DNA from 4 places in the Streptomyces sp. NPDC051662 genome. Region 2 is predicted to be linked to each of the others. Evidence: riboswitches for the same ligand, from Rfam matches in the RefSeq annotation. Region 2 holds a riboswitch; each other region holds the start of a gene.
The links. A riboswitch is a leader RNA that binds a small molecule or an ion and turns the genes downstream of it on or off. The one in region 2 is predicted to bind cyclic di-AMP.
Positions count from the first base shown of each region.

Region 1: it holds a riboswitch for cyclic di-AMP, as region 2 does, so the genes downstream of both, AB0M67_RS25055 (transglycosylase family protein) here and AB0M67_RS29245 (LysM peptidoglycan-binding domain-containing M23 family metallopeptidase) in region 2, are expected to answer to the same signal.
Region 3: it holds a riboswitch for cyclic di-AMP, as region 2 does, so the genes downstream of both, AB0M67_RS34920 (transglycosylase SLT domain-containing protein) here and AB0M67_RS29245 (LysM peptidoglycan-binding domain-containing M23 family metallopeptidase) in region 2, are expected to answer to the same signal.
Region 4: it holds a riboswitch for cyclic di-AMP, as region 2 does, so the genes downstream of both, AB0M67_RS09885 (M23 family metallopeptidase) here and AB0M67_RS29245 (LysM peptidoglycan-binding domain-containing M23 family metallopeptidase) in region 2, are expected to answer to the same signal.

Region 1 is NZ_JBFAZD010000015.1:197,689-202,526, reverse strand. Features, by position in the region: gene eno (phosphopyruvate hydratase) at 1-613, opposite strand, end outside; gene AB0M67_RS25055 (transglycosylase family protein) at 925-1,641, opposite strand; cyclic di-AMP (ydaO/yuaA leader) riboswitch at 1,646-1,821, opposite strand; gene AB0M67_RS25050 (transglycosylase family protein) at 2,086-3,072, opposite strand; gene AB0M67_RS25045 (cytochrome P450) at 3,220-4,500, opposite strand; gene AB0M67_RS25040 (nucleoside triphosphate pyrophosphohydrolase) at 4,607-4,838, opposite strand, start outside.
Region 2 is NZ_JBFAZD010000020.1:131,289-136,126, forward strand. Features, by position in the region: gene AB0M67_RS29230 (STM4012 family radical SAM protein) at 1-275, shown strand, start outside; gene AB0M67_RS29235 (STM4011 family radical SAM protein) at 284-1,162, shown strand; gene AB0M67_RS29240 (SGNH/GDSL hydrolase family protein) at 1,152-1,976, opposite strand; gene AB0M67_RS29245 (LysM peptidoglycan-binding domain-containing M23 family metallopeptidase) at 2,147-3,202, opposite strand; cyclic di-AMP (ydaO/yuaA leader) riboswitch at 3,207-3,398, opposite strand; gene AB0M67_RS29250 (tyrosine-protein phosphatase) at 3,827-4,633, shown strand; gene AB0M67_RS29255 (DUF6126 family protein) at 4,658-4,838, opposite strand, start outside.
Region 3 is NZ_JBFAZD010000031.1:60,912-65,749, forward strand. Features, by position in the region: gene AB0M67_RS34910 (carbohydrate ABC transporter permease) at 1-206, shown strand, start outside; gene AB0M67_RS34915 (NAD(P)-dependent oxidoreductase) at 203-1,114, shown strand; cyclic di-AMP (ydaO/yuaA leader) riboswitch at 1,803-1,957, shown strand; gene AB0M67_RS34920 (transglycosylase SLT domain-containing protein) at 1,962-2,792, shown strand; gene AB0M67_RS34925 (amino acid permease) at 2,899-4,206, opposite strand; gene AB0M67_RS34930 (SAM-dependent methyltransferase) at 4,474-4,838, opposite strand, start outside.
Region 4 is NZ_JBFAZD010000004.1:470,006-474,843, forward strand. Features, by position in the region: gene AB0M67_RS09875 (MerR family transcriptional regulator) at 1-383, shown strand, start outside; gene AB0M67_RS09880 (PP2C family protein-serine/threonine phosphatase) at 663-1,805, shown strand; cyclic di-AMP (ydaO/yuaA leader) riboswitch at 2,090-2,243, shown strand; gene AB0M67_RS09885 (M23 family metallopeptidase) at 2,255-3,280, shown strand; gene AB0M67_RS09890 (aldo/keto reductase) at 3,380-4,324, shown strand; gene AB0M67_RS09895 (PrsW family intramembrane metalloprotease) at 4,384-4,838, opposite strand, start outside.

The DNA of each region.
Region 1 (4,838 bases), on a different contig from region 2:
CGAGACCGGTGGACAGGCCCTTCTGCTTCAGGACCTTCTTGAGGGTGTGGTAGACCTCGGCGCCCCAGCGCAGGGCCTCGGAGAAGGACTCCGCGCCGATCGGGGCGATCATGAACTCCTGGATGTCCACGTTGGAGTCGGCGTGCGAGCCGCCGTTCAGGATGTTCATCATCGGAACGGGCAGCAGGTGCGCGTTCGGGCCGCCGAGGTAGCGGAAGAGCGGGAGGTCCGAGGCCTCGGAGGCGGCGTGCGCGACGGCGAGGGAGACGCCGAGGATGGCGTTGGCGCCGAGCGACGACTTGTCCGGGGTGGCGTCCAGGTCGAACATCGCCTGGTCGATCAGGCGCTGCTCGGTGGCGTCGTACCCGACCAGCTCCGGGCCGATCTGCTCGATGACGGCGAGGACGGCCTTCTCGACACCCTTGCCCTGGTAGCGGTTCTGGTCACCGTCGCGGAGCTCAAGGGCCTCGAACGCACCGGTGGAGGCACCGGAGGGGACAGCAGCACGACCCGTGCTGCCGTCGTCGAGGCCGACCTCGACCTCGACCGTGGGGTTGCCTCGGGAGTCGAGGATTTCCCGGGCTACGACGACGTCGATGGACGGCACGAGCATCTCCTTCTGGGATGTGACGCTTGGAGTGCAGGGTCTCATTGGCCTTGCGACACGAGACTATCCGGCGCGGGGTGATCGGTCGGCCGGTGCCCGCCACCTAAGACGAAATGAGGCCCGATTCCCCCACGCCGGGGCCATGGCCGCCGGAAGGCGGGCCACAGCCGGAACCCCGGCCCGGCGCGTACGGGGGAATACGCGCCCGGCCGGGGCGGTCTCGGGTGGGGACGGTCTCCGGTGCGGCCCGGACGAGGCCGGGTGGGTCAGCTCAGGGGCTCAGGGGCTCAGAGGGGAGCCGTGGCCCGCAGAGGCCCTCAGCTCAGGTGGAGCTGCTGGCCCGGGTAGATCACGTCGGCGTCGCTGACGATGTCCTTGTTCAGGTCGAACAGCTTCTGCCAGCCGCCCTCGACGTCCTCGGCCTTGGCAATCTTGGAGAGGGAGTCGCCGGACTTGACCTTGTACTCGCCGTCACCCTTCTTGATCGTGGCGGGACGGCTCTCGCCGCGCGAGGCCGGCTGGGCCGCGCCGCGCGCGGTCTCCTGCTGCTTCGGCTGCGCCTGCTGCTGCTTGGGGGCCTGCCGCTGGGTCGGCTGCGACTGCTTCTGGGCGGGCTGGGCGGGCTGGGTGCTCTGAGTGGCGGAGCCACCGTCGTACGCGGCCCTGGACAGGCCCACGCCGCAGTTCGGCCACGCGCCCTTGCCCTGGCCGGCGAGGACCTTCTCGGCGACGGCTATCTGCTGGGACTTGCTGGCCTGGTCGGCGCGGGCGGCGTACGCGGTACCGCCGTAGGCGGCCCAGGTGGACGGCGTGAACTGAAGGCCGCCGTAGAAGCCGTTGGCCGTGTTGATCGACCAGTTGCCTCCGGACTCGCACTGCGCGACCTTGTCCCACTCGGCGGCGGTCGCGGCGGAGGCCGAGGTCGCACCGATCAGCGGGGCGGCGACGGCGGCACCGGTGACCCCGGCGAGCGTGGCATAGCGGACGGCCTTCGACGGGCGGCGGTGCTTGCCCTTGCTGGAACGCAGCAGCATGGAACATCTCCCTCACCGACGCCTACGAGGTCAGCTGTCGGGTTCGGGCCAAGTGAGTTGCCCGGCCGTGTGCTCTGTCGCACACGACTTCACCCCAAGCCGGTCCTCGGCCGTCTCTCGACGGCCGGAGCCCGGCACGAACCTTGGGTCCCCCGCTCCTGCCTACGGCGCTTGACGCGTCGGTTACTCCCCCCGACCGACGGCAGGATTCGGCGTGACGGTCGACGGGGCCCGCGGTGCGAGCGGTTCAGACCGTAATCACAGGTCCGCCCATTGTTCAAAGGAGAACATCAAGGAAAAATCGCCCTTACCTCCCCCTTGGATGAACCCATTTACGCAGGTGAGAGACGAAACGACCCAACCGCCCGAGCAAAAGGCCCCAGTTGCGGCGAAGAGACCCTTGTCTCACTTTCGCAGAAGTGGACATAGGGTCTCTAACTGCCGCTACTTCACGCCGAGATCAAGGGTCTGGCCAGGCAGGATCAGATCGGGGTCGGCGCCGACAGTCTCCTTGTTCGCCTCATAGATCGCGGACCATCCGCCGGGCACCTCGCGCTCGTCGGCGATGAGCCAAAGGCAGTCGCCCGCCCGGACCGTGTACTCACCATCCGCCGCGTCCGCGCCTTCCGTTTCGCCCGTCGCGCCGTCGGCCGCACCGCCGGTCGCACCGTCCGTCGCGCCATCCGCCGTACCGTCGGCGTTACGTGTCGATCCGTCACCGCGCGAGGCATGACGGCCGGATTCACGCCCTTCGCCCGAATTGCCCGGTACGGAGTCATCCGGGGCGGCATCGCCGCGGTGCTTGCCCTTGGCGGCGCCCTCACCGGACCCGGCGGAGCCGGAGGACTCGGCGGGAGCGGGCTCCCCCGTACCGCCGGAGGCGGGGGTGTCCGGTGTGGCCGAGGAGGCGTCCGAGGGAGAGGCGCCCCCGGTCTTCCCTGACGATTCAGGAGCCGTCTCAGGAGCCGTCCCGGGCTTCGTCTCAGGTTGCGCCCCGGGAGTCGTCTCCGGCGCGGCCTCCGGCGCCGTACCGGGATCCACGCCCGGCGCGGCGCTGCCCGCCGTCAGCCCGGCGACCGCGGCGCAACTGGCCCATGCCCGCGGCCCCTGCGCGTCGAGGATCTTCTCGGCTATCGCGATCTGCTGCGAGCGGCTCGCGAGGTCGGCGCTGGCCGCGTACTCCGCGCCGCCGAAGTCGTCCCAGGTCTCCTGGGAGATCTGGAGTCCGCCGTAGTAGCCGTTGCGGAGGTCCGCGCTCCACATGCCGCCGCTCTCGCAATCGGCGACACGGTCCCAGGTGGAGGCGTCCGCCGCACTGGCACCGGTGGCACCGAGCAGCGGAATGGCGATCGCCGAGCCGGTCACCCCTGCCGCGACGATCAGAGCGGGGGCCTGGCGAGGTCGACGGTGTCGGCCGTTCCCGGAGCGCATGTGATTGCCTTCCGTGTGACTGATGTTTCGACTGGTGCGTGTGGCGGCTGAGTTTTCGAGAACGTAGCGGTACTCGAACTCCTGTCACAAGTCGATGCAGCGGAGATCACGTCAAAGTCACAGTCTTGACGGACCGTCAGAAAAGCTTCAGTCGGACAATGGCGTGAACTGCACCGGAAGCGTGCGCAATCCACGCATGATGAGCCCTCCGCGCCAGCGCAAATCGGCAGGATCTCCCGCAAGCCGCACGTCGGGCAGCCGGGTCAGCAGGGTGCCGAGCGCGGTCTGCCCCTCCACCCGGGCGAGCGGTGCGCCGAGGCAGTAGTGGATGCCGTGTCCGTATCCGAGGTGCTGATTGTCACGCCGGGAGAGGTCGAGCGTGTCCGGATCCGTGAAGCGCTCGGGGTCACGGTCGGCGGCGGCGAGGACGACCAGGACCGGATCACCCGCCGCGATCCGCTGTCCGCCGAGCGTCAGTGGCTCGGTCGCGTACCGCCAGGTGGCCAGCTCCACGGGACCGTCGTACCGGAGCAGTTCCTCGACCCCCGTCGCGAGCAGGCCGGTCTCCCCCGCTCCGAGCGAGCGCTGGAGCAGCGCACGCTGCTCGGGGTGGCGCAGCAGCGCGAACATGCCGTTGCCGATGAGGTTCACGGTCGTCTCGAAACCGGCGAACAGGATGATGAAGGCCATCGCCGCGGCCTCGTTCTCGGTGAGATGTTCCCCGTGGTCGCCGGCCCGGATGAGTCCGGAGATCAGATCGTCGCCGGGGTCGGCCCTCTTGCGGTGGATGAGGTCGGCGAGATAGCCCCGTATCTTCTTGACGGCGCGCCCGACTCCGCCCCGCGGGCCGCCCGCGTGCCCCGGTTTCGAATGTCGCAGCATCATGCCCGCCCAGTCGCGGAAGTCGTCCTGGTCCTCGCGCGGCACCCCGAGCAGATCGCAGATCGCGTAGATGGGGAGCGGGAACGCGAAGTCATGGATCAGGTCCGCCTCACCCTTCGCGGCGAAGCCGTCGATGAGCCGGTCGGTCAACTCCTGCACTTGCGGCGCGAATTCGGCCACGCGGCGGGGCGTGAACGCCTTGGACACGAGCCGGCGCAGCCGGGTGTGGTCGGGCGGATCGATATTGAGCAGATGTGTCATCAGCTCCGCCTTGCGCTCGCCGGGTATGCCCGTCTTCCCCTTGGCGTGCGCGGGCTCGGCGTGATGCGCGGGGTTCTTGGAGAGCCGAGCGTCGGCGAGTGCCTGCCTGGCGTCCACGTACCGCGTCACGAGCCATGCCTCGACGCCACTGGGCAGCGTGGTCCTGTGCACGGGCGAGTGCTCGCGCAGCCAGGCGTAGGCGGGATACGGATCGGTGGCGAACTCCCAGGTGAACAGCGCGGGAGCGGGTGCGGCCGGGGATATGACGGCGGGCTGGTGGTGCATCCCCCGACAGTAACCCTCGGCAGTAACCGCCCCCTTCACCCGGCCGCCGCCCGGCCGCCGGGAGGGGCCGGGCGGCGGCGCCGTACCGCCCGCGGCGGCCGTACGGCTATCCGGCGTGGCCCTCGGCCGTGCGGATCGCGTCCCTGTATACGCGGGCCGCCGCGCGCAGTGCCGCCTCCGGGTCGACGCCGGCCTCTTCCGCTCGTACCGCCAGTGCCAGCAGTTCGTAGCCGACGCCCTCGGCCTTCGGGAGCGGAACGTCGAGGCCGGCCGTGCGGGTGCGGCCCGCGAGTTTCGCGGCGAGGGCCAGGCCGGGCTGGCCCAGGGGGACTCCGTCG
Region 2 (4,838 bases):
ACGGTGACGAGGCTCGCCGTCGCCATCTTCTCCAGTCCCTCCTCCAGGCCGGGGGGATGGCGGAGGCCGAGTACCGCGCGCGGTTCGGTTCCGGTCCCGCCGAGGACTTCCCCGCCGAGCTGGCCCGGTTCGCGGCCCTCGGCTGGCTCGACGAGAGCGCGCCGACCGGCCTGCTGCGCCTCTCCCCCGAGGGACTCGCGTACTCGGACGCGCTGGGTCCCGCGCTCTTCTCCCCCGCTGTCCGGGCCTCGATGGCCGCGTACGAAAGGAAGTGAGACCTCCCGTGGACCTGACCATCCTCTACCGCGGCCCGCTCGCCTCCTGCGACTACGACTGTCCCTACTGCCCGTTCGCCAAGCGGCGCGACAGCCGCGACCAACTGCGCGCCGACCGGGCCGCCCTGGAGCGCTTCACCGCCTGGGCGTCGGAGCAGCGGGAGGACAGGCTGTCGGTGCTGTTCACTCCCTGGGGCGAGGGGCTGGTGCGTTCCTGGTACCGGCGCGCCCTCACCGAGCTGTCGCTGCTGCCGCACATCGGCCGGGTCGCCATCCAGACGAATCTCAGCTGCCGCACCGACTGGCTGGCGGACGCCGATCCCGCGAAGGTCGCCCTGTGGTGTACGTACCACCCGGGCCAGACGCCGTACGACCGCTTCCTCGCCAAGACCCATGAGCTGGCGGACCGGTCGATCCGGTTCAGTGTGGGGGTCGTCGGCCTGCCGGACCATCTGGAGCACGCCCGCAGGCTGCGCGCGGACCTGCCCGAGCAGGTGTATCTGTGGATCAACGCGGCCGAGGGGCACAGCTATACGGACGAGGAGGCCGACCGCTGGACGGCCCTCGATCCGCTCTTCCCCTACAGCCGGGACCCGCACCGCTCGGCCGGTCTGCCCTGCCGGACGGGCGAGTCGGTGATCTCGGTGGACGGCGAGGGTACGGTGCGGCGCTGCCACTTCGTCCGCGCCGAGCTGGGCCGTCTCTACGACGGGTCCTACCGGCGGGCGCTGGCTCCGCGGGCGTGCCCGCTGGCGGTGTGCGACTGCCATATCGGCTATGTGCATCTGGAGACACTGCCGTTGTACGACGTCTTCGCCGGAGGGGTACTGGAACGGGTCCCGGCGGGGATACGACCGGCCGGATCCGCCCCCGGTGTCAGTACTTGAGGGGCAAGAGGTCCGGCCGCTTCGCTTCGACATGATCGCCGGAGGACTCGCCGCGCAGCCGTCGCCCGATCCACGGCACCAGATACTCGCGCGCCCAGTGGATGTCGTCGCGCCGTACCTCAAGCGTCCCGCGCGGCGGCTGTGGCGGCCATGGCTGGTCGGGGTCGGCGGGCACATCGAGTCCGAGCACCTGCGCGGCGCGCAGCGCGACGCGGGTGTGTCCCTCGGGTGACAGATGCAGCCGGTCGCCGTCCCAGGCCCGCCTGTCCTGTACGGACTTGAGCGACCAGAGGTCGAGCACCGGACAGTCGTAGCGGTCCGCGATGGCCCGCACATGGGCGGTGTAGGTGGCGATCTTGCCGCGCAGATGGCGCAGGACGGGTACGCCCCGGGTGTCGAAGCCGGTGGTCACCATGACCGCGCCGACGGCACCGGAGAGATCGGCGACGGCCCGCTCGAAACGTTCGGCGACATCGTCGGGGTCGGTGCCGGGCCGGATGATGTCATTGCCGCCGGCGCAGAACGTCACCAGATCCGGGGCGAGTTCCTTCGCGCGTGGTATCTGTTCGTCGACGATCTGATCGAGGAGCCGGCCGCGTACGGCGAGATTGGCGTACCGGAAATCGCCATGGACAGTGTCCGCCGTCGCACCCGAGACCGGCAGTTGGTCGGCGAGCAGAACCGCGAGGCGGTCCGCCCAGCCGACATACATCCCGTCGGGGCCCGGGTCGCCCACCCCTTCGGTGAAGCTGTCGCCGATCGCCGCGTACGACCCGAGTACGCCATTTCTTCTTGATCTCGAATCGTCTGCCACAGCACCACATCATCCACCGGCAGATGTGACCTACGCGACCGTAAGGAGGGGTTGACGCCGGGTGAGATATGCCATCGGTCAAGTTTCGGCCAAGCGGGAATAGGAGGAAACGGCCGCCGCCCGGCACGGAAAGTGCCGGGCGGCGGAATGGGCTGTCGTGATCCGATGAATCAGACGTTCACGCCGTTCTGCCGGAGGTAGGCCACCGGGTCGACGTCCGAGCCGTAATCGGGGCCGGTACGGATCTCGAAGTGCAGGTGCGGACCGGTGGAATTGCCGGTGGAACCGGAGAGTCCGATCTGCTGACCCGCGCTGACGCTCTCGCCCGCGGAGACCTCCAGGGACGACAGGTGACCGTACTGCGAGTACATGCCGTCGCTGTGCTGGATGACGACCTGGTTGCCGTACGCGCCACCCCAGCCGGCCGACACGACCGTGCCGTCACTGACCGCCTTCACGGGGGTGCCCGAGGAGGCCGAGAAGTCGACACCGGTGTGGTAGCCGCTGGACCAGCTGGAGCCGGAGGCGCGGTACGGCGTGGAGGTCGGGCCGTCGACCGGCGCGGTGAAGCCGGAACCGCTGCTCTGCTCCGCGGGGTCGGCGGCGGGGGCCTCCTCGGGGGTCGAGGCGGCGGGCTCCTGCGTCGAACCGCTCGACGAGGAGTCGGCCGAGGAACTGGCGGAGTCGTCCGAAGAGGTGGAGTCGTCCGAAGAGGTGGTGTCGTCCGAGGAGGTGGCGTCGGCCGACGAGCCGGAGTCGGCCGAGGAACTGGAGGGCTCCGCCGGGGCCTCGGACGGCGCGCTCGCCGCGGCCCGCGCGCCGAGGGTCAGCTTCAGGCCGGGGTGGATCAGCGACGGGTTGTCGCCCACGGCCTCGCGGTTGTCCTGATACAGCCGATGCCAGCCGCCCCGTACATGGTGCTCGACGGCGATCTTGGAGAGATAGTCGCCGGAGACCACGGTGTAGGTCCTCGCGACCTTGGTGGCGGCCTGGGTGGCGATCTGCTTCGTCTCGGCCCGCTGCTGGGCGCCGGACAGATTCTTGACGTTCTGCGCCGAGGCGGAGGCGGCCTGCGGAGCGACGGCGGGGGCGGCCTTCTCCGCGGCGTGCGCGCCGGTGGCGCCGATGAGCGGAAGCGCGATTGCCGCGCCACCCGTGCCCGCGGCGATGAATCCGCGCGAGATCGAATTGGACTTGGGACGGCGGTGCTTACCCTTCGAGGGCATGGCGAATTCCTCTCCGGCGCCTGCGAGGTGAGCTGTCGGGTTCGGGCTGGAGCTGCCCGGCCGCGCGTGGTGCGCGACTTCACCCCGAGCCGTCCGAACTTCCGGATCGGCGTACTACCTGGTTCCCCCGCTCCTGCCACGCGTTGATGGGTGGATGCGAATTCCGAGCGGCGGCAGGATTCGGCGATCCGCTCGGATTGAGGCTGAAGGTAAGCGAGCCGGACGGCCGGAACAAGATGCTGTATTCGGGCGGTGGCGCCCGTTCCGGATATCGCTCGGGATATTCGGTCACCCTGTGTGGATTCCGGTCTCCAATTACCTTACGGAGCAGCAATTCCCCCACCCGATACCGCCACGCAACGTCACGGATATGATCCTGCTCACGGACCGGAGCCCATCTCCCCCGCGACCGGGGCAGGTTATCCGGAATCACCCATTCCGGACAGATGTACATGTGGGCGATATTCATCCGCGATTCATCCGCGCGAGGTGTCCGAATAATGCGCTTCTGACCCCTCAGAGGCCGGGCCGATTGCCACAGGTTGCCTGAGGAACAAATGTCGTAGGGTCAGAAGTCGACATCGTCGGCGAGCCGCGCCGACGGCAGACACGGAGGAGCACGCCGTGACGCAGCAGCTGCCGCAGGTCCCGTCGACAGAGCCCGAGTTGTCCGGCGTGCGCAACTTCCGCGATGTGGGCGGACTGCCGACCACGGACGGCCGGCGGGTGACCCACGGCAGGCTCTTCCGCAGCGGACATCTCGCCAACGCCACCCCGGCCGATGCCGCCTTCCTCTCCTCCCTCGGCCTGCACACGATCTTCGACTTCCGTAACGCCGCCGATCTGAAGCTGGACGGCGCGGACGTGGCACTGCCCGGCGTACGCAATGTGAACCTGCCGCTCACCGATCCGGCGGACGGCGCCGAGTTCTGGCGGATGGTGCGGGACGGCGATCTCGACCAGCTGCGCTCGCTCCTCTCGGACGACAGAGCGGCGACCCGGATGATCGACTCGTACCGGATGATCATCACGGAACGCACCGCCGAGCACAGCCGCGTCCTGCACTCCCTCGCCGAGGACAGCGTTCCGGCACTCATGCACTGCGCGGCCGGCAAGGACCGGGCGGGGCTCTCCATCGCGGTGACCCTGCTCGCGGTCGGGGTGGAGCCCGAGGCGATCCAGGCCGACTATCTGAAGTCGAACGACCCGCACCGCCGCTACCCGATCCAGCGCAGCGACAACTCCCCCACCGGGATGTCCTCGGAGGTGATGGAGCTGCTCAGCCCGCTCTTCGACGCTCGCGCCGAATACCTCGCGGCGGCCTTCGAGACCATCGAGAAGACCTGGGGCACCACCGACCGCTATCTGACCGAGGGTCTCGGGCTCACCCCCGAGACCCGCGAGCGGCTTCGCACCCGCCTCCTCGACTAGATCCTGTCGTCAAAGGGGACGCCGCTACCCCCGCGCACCCATCTCGAAGAGCAGATAGAGGAAGGCCGCGAAGAGATGGCCGGCGATCAGATAGGCGAAGAGCCGGATGACCAGCCCGCGCGGGAACTTCCCCTCTTCCTTCATGACATGACCGGACCCGGCGGGTGTGGGCCGGCCTTCCGGTCCGTCGGCCGGGCCGGGCACG
Region 3 (4,838 bases), on a different contig from region 2:
ACGAGTACCAGCTCACCCGGATCTCGCTGAACGACCCGCACACGTACACACTGCCGATCGCGCTCCAGGCGATGCAGTCGCAGAGTGTCGTGCAGTACAACTCGCTGATGGCGGCGGCTCTGATCATGGTGGTCCCGGTGATCGTCCTGTTCCTGTGCGCCCAGCGCTATTTCGTCAACGGATTGATGGGAGCGGTCAAGGGATGAGCGGGCGGACGGTACGGAACAGCCCCCGGACGGTACTGGTGACCGGGGCGGCCGGCGGGATCGGCCGGGCCGTCGTGGCGGATCTCATCGGCGCGGGCTTCCGCGTCGTGGGCGCCGACCTGGAGCGGGGCGACGGCGAGGACGGCTGCGTCCGGTTCGTCACCGGCGATCTGAGCGAGGCGAGGACGGTTACGGAGTGCTTCGCCGCGACCCGGGAGGCGGCGGGGGAGGACGGTGTGTTCGCCGGGGTCGTCCATCTCGCGGCGTACCCGGCGCCCGGCATCGTGTCGGAGGACGAGACCCTGCGCGTCAACGTCCTCGCCGCCTATCTGGTGTTCCAGGAGGCCGGCCGCCTCGGTGTGCCGCGCGTCGTCGGCGCCTCCAGCGCGTCGGCCGTCGGCATCGCGTGGGCCGACCGGGATCTGCACCCGGTATATGTCCCCGTCGACGAGGACCACCCCGATCTCACCGTCGACTCCTATGGCCTGTCCAAGGTCATGTCGGAGAAGGCCGCGGAGTTCACGACCCGGCGCCACGGCACGGTCACCGTCATGCTGCGGTTCCCGTTCGTCGGCGCGGGCGCCCGGCTGCGGGAGCGGCTGGCCGAGGTGCACGGCGACCCCGCGTCCAACCGCCGGGAACTGTGGGGGTGGCTGCACACCCCGGACGCCGCCCGAGCCGTACGGGCCGCCCTGACGGCGGACCTCACCGGCCACCATGTCGTCAATGTGGCCGCGCCCGACAGCGCCGCCCTGGAGCCCACCCGGGAACTGCTGGCGGCGTACCACCCCACCAGCGAGATCCGGGGCGCGCTGGACGGTCACGCGTCGCTGTTCGACACCACCCGCAGCCGCGCACTCCTCGGGTTCACCGCGGCGGGGCGGGAGGAGATCGCGGAGACGGACTGAGCTTCGCGCCGCCGCCCGTGAAGCGGGCGATCAGGCGCCGGGTCACCGACGGGTGGTGGCGCTGCCGGAGGGCAACTCCGGCAGCGCCACCACCCGTCTCACGTTTCCGCCGCGAACTTCCTTTTACTGAAAGGGCAGTCGTCGCATTCGATCAGCTCTTCGGTGAAAGGCCGCCACAGAACTGCCACATGACCCGTGGTCGGGTTCGTATGTGAGAGTGAGTCAGAAACGCGCTCGCGGCTCCGCCAGTAATGGCGCCGAGTGGTACGACGGGTGGATCAATGGCCGCGAGAAGCGGCCCGCCAGGGCCCTTGTGGGGGTCGGTCGACAGGTCGGATCCGATACCGCGCACCGCGCCTTTATGGGCGATTTATCTCCGTTCTCCCTGAAGTCCATTTCTGTATCGTTCGCACGGCTTTCCGCTCTCTGTGCACGGTTGTGACCTGGACATTTCCGTCATGCGCGTGATGTGTGTCACGTAAGTACCCGGCTGTCGGCCCGCCCCCTCGTCCATTTCGCGTACGGGGAAGGCGAGTTGAGTTCCCCGGTATCGGGCCGATAACGAGATCATTTCTGGCCGGATTCATGAATTGGATTCCGTTGTGAATTCAGGGCTTGTTTCGCCCGGGCGTCCTCGCTTACGTTCTCGTCACTCCGGATGGAACGCCGAATCCTGCCGCCGTCCGGAAACACACACCCACCCACGCCCGGCAGGAGCGGGGGACCCAGGTAAGTCGCCGATCCGTACTCCGGACCGGCTTGGGGTCAAGCCGCATTCACCATGCGGCCGGGCATCTCCAGCCCGAACCCGACAGCTCACCTCGCAGGCGCAGGAGAGGAATTCGTCATGGCCTCAAAGGCTAAGCACCGTCGTCCCAAGAACAGCCCCGTTGCCAGAGGTCTCGTCACCGCGGGCACGGGCGGTGCCGTACTCGCCTTCCCCTTGCTGGCCGCCACCACCGCCGAGGCTGCCCCGGCGCACACCGCCGCCACCGCCGAGGTGACCCTGACTCCGGCCGCCGTCGTCCAGACGGACACCCCGACGACCTACTCCGTCGTCTGGGGCGACTCGCTCTCCAAGATCGCGGACGAGTACTCGCTGAGCGGCGGATGGCAGCAGCTCTACGAGGACAACCGCGATGTCATCGGCGGCGACCCGTGCTTGATCCACCCCGGTCTCACACTGACGCTGGGAACGGAGTCCGCGTCGGAGGCCCCGGCCGACTCCACAGCCGACTCCACCACTGACACCACCGCCGCCGACGAGGCTGCCGCGCCGGCCGCCGAGGAGAGCGCCGACGCGAGCGCCTCGGCCGATACGGGCGCCGCGGCCACCGCGACCGCCACGACGACCTACGCCGACAACCTCGACGGCTGGATCCGGGAGTCGCTGGACGTCATGGCGGCGCAGGGCATCCCCGGCTCGTACGACGGCATCCTCCGCAACATCATGCGCGAGTCCTCGGGCAACCCGTGGGCCATCAACAACTGGGACTCCAACGCCGCCGCCGGCACCCCGTCCAAGGGGCTCCTCCAGGTCATCGACCCCACGTTCGAGGCCTACCACGTGCCCGGTACGTCGACGGACAGCTACGACCCGGTCGCCAACATCACCGCCGCGTCCAACTACGCGGCCGACCGGTACGGTTCGATCGACAACGTGAACGGCCCCTACTGACAGGCCCTCACACCGCTCACGGCAGGCCGGACCGCCCTCGGGGCCGGTCCGGCCCTGCCGCGTTCCGGGCTTCTTCTCCCCCCCCCGGCTCCCGCGTACCCCGAGGTCAGGCGCGCCGGGCGCGCAGCTCCCGTACCCCCGCCGCCGCCAGGACGAGCGCCGTCGCCCCCAGGGACCAGAGCAACTGCGGGCGCGCCTCTTCATTCGTCAGCATCAGACCGAAGACGACCGCCATCGCGGCGAGTGTGGCCCAGGTCAGCCCCGGGAAGAGCCACATCCTCAGCACCAGTCGCTCCGGTGCCTCCCTCTCGATACGCCCGCGCAGCCGCAACTGCGACACGGCGATCAGGGCCCAGACGAAGAGGAGCACCGCGCCGACCGCGTTGAGCATGTACAGGAAGACCGAGTCGGGCCATTTCAGATTGAGCAGCACCGAGACGAAGCCGAACGCCACGGACGCGAGGACCGCCCGCCGGGGCACACCACCGTCGCTCACCTTCAGCAGGGACCTCGGCGCCTCGCCCCGCTCGGCCAGCGAGAAGACCATCCGGGATGATCCGTAGAGGTTGGCGTTGAGCGCCGACAGCAGGGCCACGAACACCACGATGTTCATGATCTGCCCGGCGGACGGCACGCCGATCGCGTCGAGGACGGTGACATAGGGGCTCAGCCCCGCCTGCTGTGCCGTCCAGGGCAGTACCGTCACGATGACCAGCATCGATCCGACGTAGAAGAACAGGATCCGGAAGACCGCGCTGCGTACCGCCCGGGACACCGAGCGCACCGGGTCGTCGGACTCGGCCGCCGCGATCGTGACGACCTCCAGACCGCCGAAGGCGAAGACGACGGCGAGCACCCCGGAGATGACGCCCTGCCAGCCGTTCGGCAGGAAGCCGTCCTGTCCCGCGAGATGGGTGAGGCCGACGGGATCGGTGTCGGGCAGCAGACCGAAGACGGCCAGCAGCCCGAGGGCCAGGAACGTGACGATCGCGAACACCTTCAGGGCCGCGAACCAGAACTCGAACTCGCCGAAGTTCTTCACGGCGGCGAGGTTCGTACCGGTGAAGAACACCATGAAGAGCAGCACCCACGCCCACTGCGGCACCGACGGGAGCCAGCCGTTCGCGATCCGCGCCGCGCCCGTCGCCTCCACCGCGAGGACGACGACCAGCAGGAACCAGTACAGCCAGCCCGCGCTGAACCCCGCCCACCGGCCGAGCGCCCGCTCGGCGTACACGGAGAACGAACCCGACGCCGGCATCGCGGCCGACATCTCGCCCAGCATCCGCATCACGCACATCGCGAGCGCGCCCGCGATCAGATACGAGACGACGATCCCGGGCCCGGCCATCGCGATGCCGGCCCCCGATCCGACGAAGAGCCCGGCGCCGATGACCCCGCCGAGCCCGAGCATGGTCAGATGGCGCTGCTTGAGCCCACCGGCGAGCGGTATGTGAGCTGTGGCCGTGTAGGCATCTGTCCCGTTATCTCTGCCTATGTCGGCGTTTGTCCGATCGGGCGCTGTCCGGGGTGAGATGTCGGGCGGGTTCTGGTCGTGCATGAGCGGTCAGGCTGCCTTCGGGGCTTGTGGGGGGATCTGCGGCATCCCGCAGTCTCCCCGGACCACGCACCCCCAGGCAAAACGAGCCGGTCTCGACAGAGCGACGGAGCGACGGAAAGGTCAGCGCACGCGGCCGACCGCGGCGTAGATCCCGCTGTCGTAGCCGCCGCTCTCCTCCTCCGTCGGCGCGTCTGTGTCCCGGTACCAGTGCGGGGCCGTGACCAGTCCCGGCTCGGCGAGGTCCATGCCCTCGAAGAACCGCGCCACGCCCTCACGGGTACGGAAGCCCAGCGTGATGCCACCCCGCTTGTACTGCGCGACCACCTGTTCCACGAGGTCGGGGTAGAGATCGGACGCCGCGTGCGAGAGCACCAGATAGCTGCCGGGGGGAAGGGCTTCCACCAGGGTGCCGACGATGTCGTACGGCTTCTCGTCCTCCGGGATGAAGTGCATCAGGGCGATGAGGGAGAGCGCGATCGGGCGGC
Region 4 (4,838 bases), on a different contig from region 2:
TCGATCACACGCGGTACGAGGAGGAGGTGACCCGGCGGTGGGGCCGGGACGCCTACCAGAAGGGCGACCGCTGGTGGCGGTCGCTGAGCGAGGAGGAGCGGCAGGGCTTCAAGGACCAGCACCAGGGCATCGCCAGGGACTGGGGGCGCCTGGCCGCGGCGGGGCTCGCGCCGGACAGCGGCGAGGCGCAGGACGTCGCCCGGCGTCACTGCGACTGGCTCTCCGCCACGGCCGAGCCCACCAGGTCGTATGTCATCGGCGTGACGGCGATGTATGTCGATGACGCGCGCTTCACCGCCGTCTACGACCAGTACGGTGAAGGTACGGCTGTGCTCGTGCGGGACGCCATGAAGGTGTACGCCGAGCGCCACCTGACCGACTGATCCGTTCCGTCGGCCCCGGTGCGCCCGAGCACCGGCGGGGTCGGCGGGCCGGCTCGCCGTAGCCCACTCGGCCGACGGCGATTCGCCGCCCGGGAGGGCAGCGGCCAGCCTGGGTGGAGCGCGGCACCGTCCGCAGCAGTCGGCGGACCGGGCAGGAGACCACTGGTGTGGAGACTGAGGAAGCTCGGAAAGAGCATCGGCGGCAGAGGCCGGCGGGCGGCCGAGGGCGCCGGTCTCCTGGCCACTGACGGAAGGGGCTTCTGGGCGGCCGGCGACAACGTGCGCGGCGGCGGCCGGTATCCGGGCGGACGTGGCGGTACCGGACGCAGGCTGGCGCGGGCGCTGCCCGTGCTGGTGATCATCGCCGGGGTGATCTTCGACCTGGTGACCCCGACGCGGGTCACCGCGTCCCCCCTCTTCGCCGCCGCTCCGCTGATCGCCGCCCCGTTCTACCCGTTGGTCGGCACGCTCACCATCGCCGTCACCTCGTTGGTCGCCGAGGTGGTGCTGCATATCCACGCGGACACCCAGTTCCAGGTGGAGTCGGTCAGCGAAGTGCTGACGGTGCTGGTCGTCTCCCTGCTGGCGCTGTACATCAACGGTGTCGTACGGCGCAGCGGTGAGCGGCTGGCCTCCGCCCGCATCATCGCCGAGACCGCCCAGCGCGCGGTGCTGCCAAGACCGGCCGAGCGGATCGGGGGGCTGCGGATCGCCGCGCGGTACGAGGCGGCGCAGGAGGGCGCGTTCATCGGCGGGGACCTCTTCGCCGTACAGGACACGCCGTACGGGGTGCGCCTGGTGGTCGGGGACGTACGGGGGAAGGGTCTTGACGCGGTCGAAGCGGTGGCGGTGGTCATCGGGTCGTTCCGGGAGGCCGCCGAGCAGGAGAGTTCGCTGGAGGGGGTCGCGCAGCGGCTGGAGCGCGCGCTCAGACGTGAGGGGACGCGGCGGGACGGGCTCGATGTCTTCGAGGGGTTCACCACGGCCGTGCTCGCCGAGATCCCGCACGAGGAGGGTGTGGTGCGGCTGCTCAACCGGGGCCACCCCGAGCCGCTGCTGATGTGCGGAGACGGTGAGGTGCGGATGCTCGCCCCGAGCGATCACGCGCTGCCGCTCGGGATGAGCGAACTGGCCGCGTGGCCGGACCGGGCGGAGCAGGCCATGTATCCGGAGGGCGCGACGCTGCTCTTCTACACGGACGGGCTCACCGAGGCGCGCGATGCCCATGGGGTCTTCTACGTCCCGCGCGAACGGCTCGCCGGACGGGTCTTCCAGGGGCCCGACGAGATACTTCAGGCGCTCATCGACGACGTACGGCGGCACACGGGCGGCGGGAGCCAGGACGACATGGCGCTGCTGGCGGTCAGTCGGCCCTCGGAGGGCGAGCCGGAGCGGCGCAGGACCATGCCCTTGGTGCCATGAGAGGGCCGCGCCCGCCGTCGAAGCCGTCCTCCGGATCGCCCGGCGGGGAGCCCTTGCCACTGTATGTAATCGAGGGGTATCCCTCCGCATAACATTTGACACACCGTCAGAAATGTAGGCCCCCCTGACAGGCCGTCAACTCGCCCGATTAGATTCCCTTACATCCCGGTACGTCCGATGCGAAGTCGTTAACGATCACCCGGAACAGCTTGGAATAAGGGCCGGGTCTCTATTAACGTTCGATAACGCAGCGCGGTCGTCCCAGCCGTCGTCAGAGATGGCACCGTGCGCACGCGCCGAATCCCGCGAGGGAACCGGGGAACCACCAATTGGGGTGAATCGGGTGTCTTTTGCTGCCCTGTGCGGCAGGAGCGCCCGTAGGAGACCTTCCTGCTCCGAACCCGTCAGCTAACCCGGTAGGCGAGAAGGAAGGAAAGGAGCACGCCTCAGTGGCGTCCAACAAGCCTGCCCCCGAAGCCGTCTTCGAAACCCGCACCCTCGGCAGCGAGCCGGACAGGGCGTGGGGGGAATGGAATCCCACCGAGGAGTCCATACGGCCCGTACGCGGCCGGCACCGCGTCGCCAAGCAGCGCGGACTGGCCCGTAGCTCCACGGTCCTCGGCGTCGGCGTCATCGCCGCCGTCGGCGCGGGCGGCATCGCCACCGCGCAGGACAAGCCCGCGGTCTCCATATCCCTGCCCGACGCGATCACGGACAAGCTCCCGGACGCCGCTTCGCTGCCGGGAATGGGCTCGCTCGCCTCGGACGACTCCGAATCCCAGGTGCTCGCCGCCCCGCTCACCACCGCCGGGCTCACGGCCGCCGAGACCGAACAGGGCGCCACCGACGCCGGAGAGGCGCTGCGCGCCCGTATCCTCCAGCAGGCCGAGGCGCAGCAGACCGGGGCCGACGCGGCGCGGAAGGCCGCCGCGGAGTCGGCGGCGGCCGAGCAGGCCGCGGCCGAGGCCAAGAAGCAGCAGACCGACGCCGAGAAGAAGATCGAAGAGGCGAAGAAGAAGGCCGAGGCGGAGGCCAGGGCCAAGGCGGAGAAGGAGCGGCTGGCCAAGCTGGCCGCCAGCTACGCGATCCCCACCTCCTCGTACACGATCACCTCGACCTTCGGGCAGTCCGGCTCCCTGTGGTCCTCCGGGCAGCACACCGGCCTGGACTTCGCCGCGCCGACGGGCACCCCGCTCAAGGCCGTGCACAGCGGCACGATCAAGTCGGCCGGCTGGTCGGGCTCGTACGGGTACCGCACGGTCCTGGAGCTCGATGACGGCACGGAGATCTGGTACGCCCACCAGTCCTCGATCTCCGTCAGCGCCGGGCAGAAGGTCACCACCGGCGAGGTCATCGGCAGGGTCGGCGCGACCGGCAATGTGACCGGCGCCCATCTGCACCTCGAAGTTCACACGGCGGGCGGCGCGGGCCTGGACCCGATGAGCTGGCTGCGCGGCAAGGGCCTCAACCCGTAACCCCTCCCCGAGGGCATTGCCCCTCGGTATTCCCCCATACGGCCCACATGAGGGCGCGGAGCGGAATAGGGCGCCCCCTTCCGGGGATTGCATCCTCCTATGACCGCTCTGCGCCCACTGGGCTCCTCCAATCTGCGGGTCTTCCCGCTCGCCCTCGGCGGCAATGTCTTCGGCTGGACCGCCGACGAGACAGCCTCCTTCGCCGTCCTCGACGCGTACACCGCCGCGGGCGGGAACTTCATCGACACCGCCGACATGTATTCGTCGTGGGCGCCCGGCAACGAGGGCGGTGAATCCGAGACCGTCATCGGCAACTGGCTGGCCTCGCGCGGCAATCGCTCCGACGTACTGATCGCGACCAAGGTCGGCGCGCACCCGCGGTACCAGGGCCTCAAGGCGGCCACCATCAAGGCCGGGGTCGAGGAGTCGCTGCGCCGGCTCCGTACGGACTACATCGACCTCTACTACACGCACTTCGACGATCCCGAGGTGCCGGTCGAGGAGATCATGACCACCCTCGACCAGCTGGTGAAGGCCGGCAAGGTCCGTGCGCTCGGTGCCTCCAACATCGGCGCGGAGCGGTTGGCCGCCTCGCTCGTCTTCTCGGAGCTCGAAGGGCTCGCCCGCTATGTGGCGCTTCAGCCGCACTACAACCTGGTCTCCCGGGACACGTACGAGGGCGAGCTCCTGGACACCGTGCTGCGTCACGGCCTGTCGGTCGTGCCGTACGCCGCGCTGGCCTCGGGCTTTCTCACCGGCAAGTACCGTCAGGGGACCACGGTCGACAGTCCTCGGGCCGGCAGGGTGGCCGAATATCTGGAGTCCGAGCGGGGCGCGGAGGTCCTGACCGCGCTGGACCGGATCGCCGGGGCACGGGACGCCGAGATCGCGACCGTCGCGCTGGCCTGGCTGGCGGCGCAGCCGACCGTGGTCGCGCCGCTCGCGTCCGCGCGTTCGACCGAGCAACTGCCCGCGCTGCTGGCGGCGGTCGACTTTGAGCTGACGCCGGAGGAGCTGGCGAAGCTGACGGCGGCGTCCGCCTGACGCGTCCGCCCGAAGCTCCGTCGGACAGTCCTGTCGGACAGCTCCGTCGGACAGTCCTGTCATTGGCGGTACGGGTTGTAGCCGTCGTAGTCGACGTACGGCGGCGGCACCCGTACCCGGCCCGTGGCCCGCGCCGCATAGGTCAGCGCGGGCCCGGCTATCTCCCTGCGCTGCCACAGATGGTGCAGCAGCTCCTGCTCGCGCTCGATGAAGTCCGGGCCGACCGCGCCGCGGTGCGCCCGGTGGCGCAGAAACGCCAGGGACGTCGCGAACGCCTCGTACTCCCGCACCGATCTGGCCGCCGACGGGCCATACGTACGGCCCGCGAAGTCACGCGCCATCGTGCGCGCCCGCATGGAGGAGAGCGCGAGCGGCGCGGCCGGGGTCAGCCACCCCGCCGCGGCGTACGCGGGCAGCTCGGACCCGACCGTGCGCAGCTCGCGCTGGCGGCTCCAGATCACCAGCCAGGTCAGCAGCGCGAAGACCGGGACCATGAACACCCCGTACACCACAT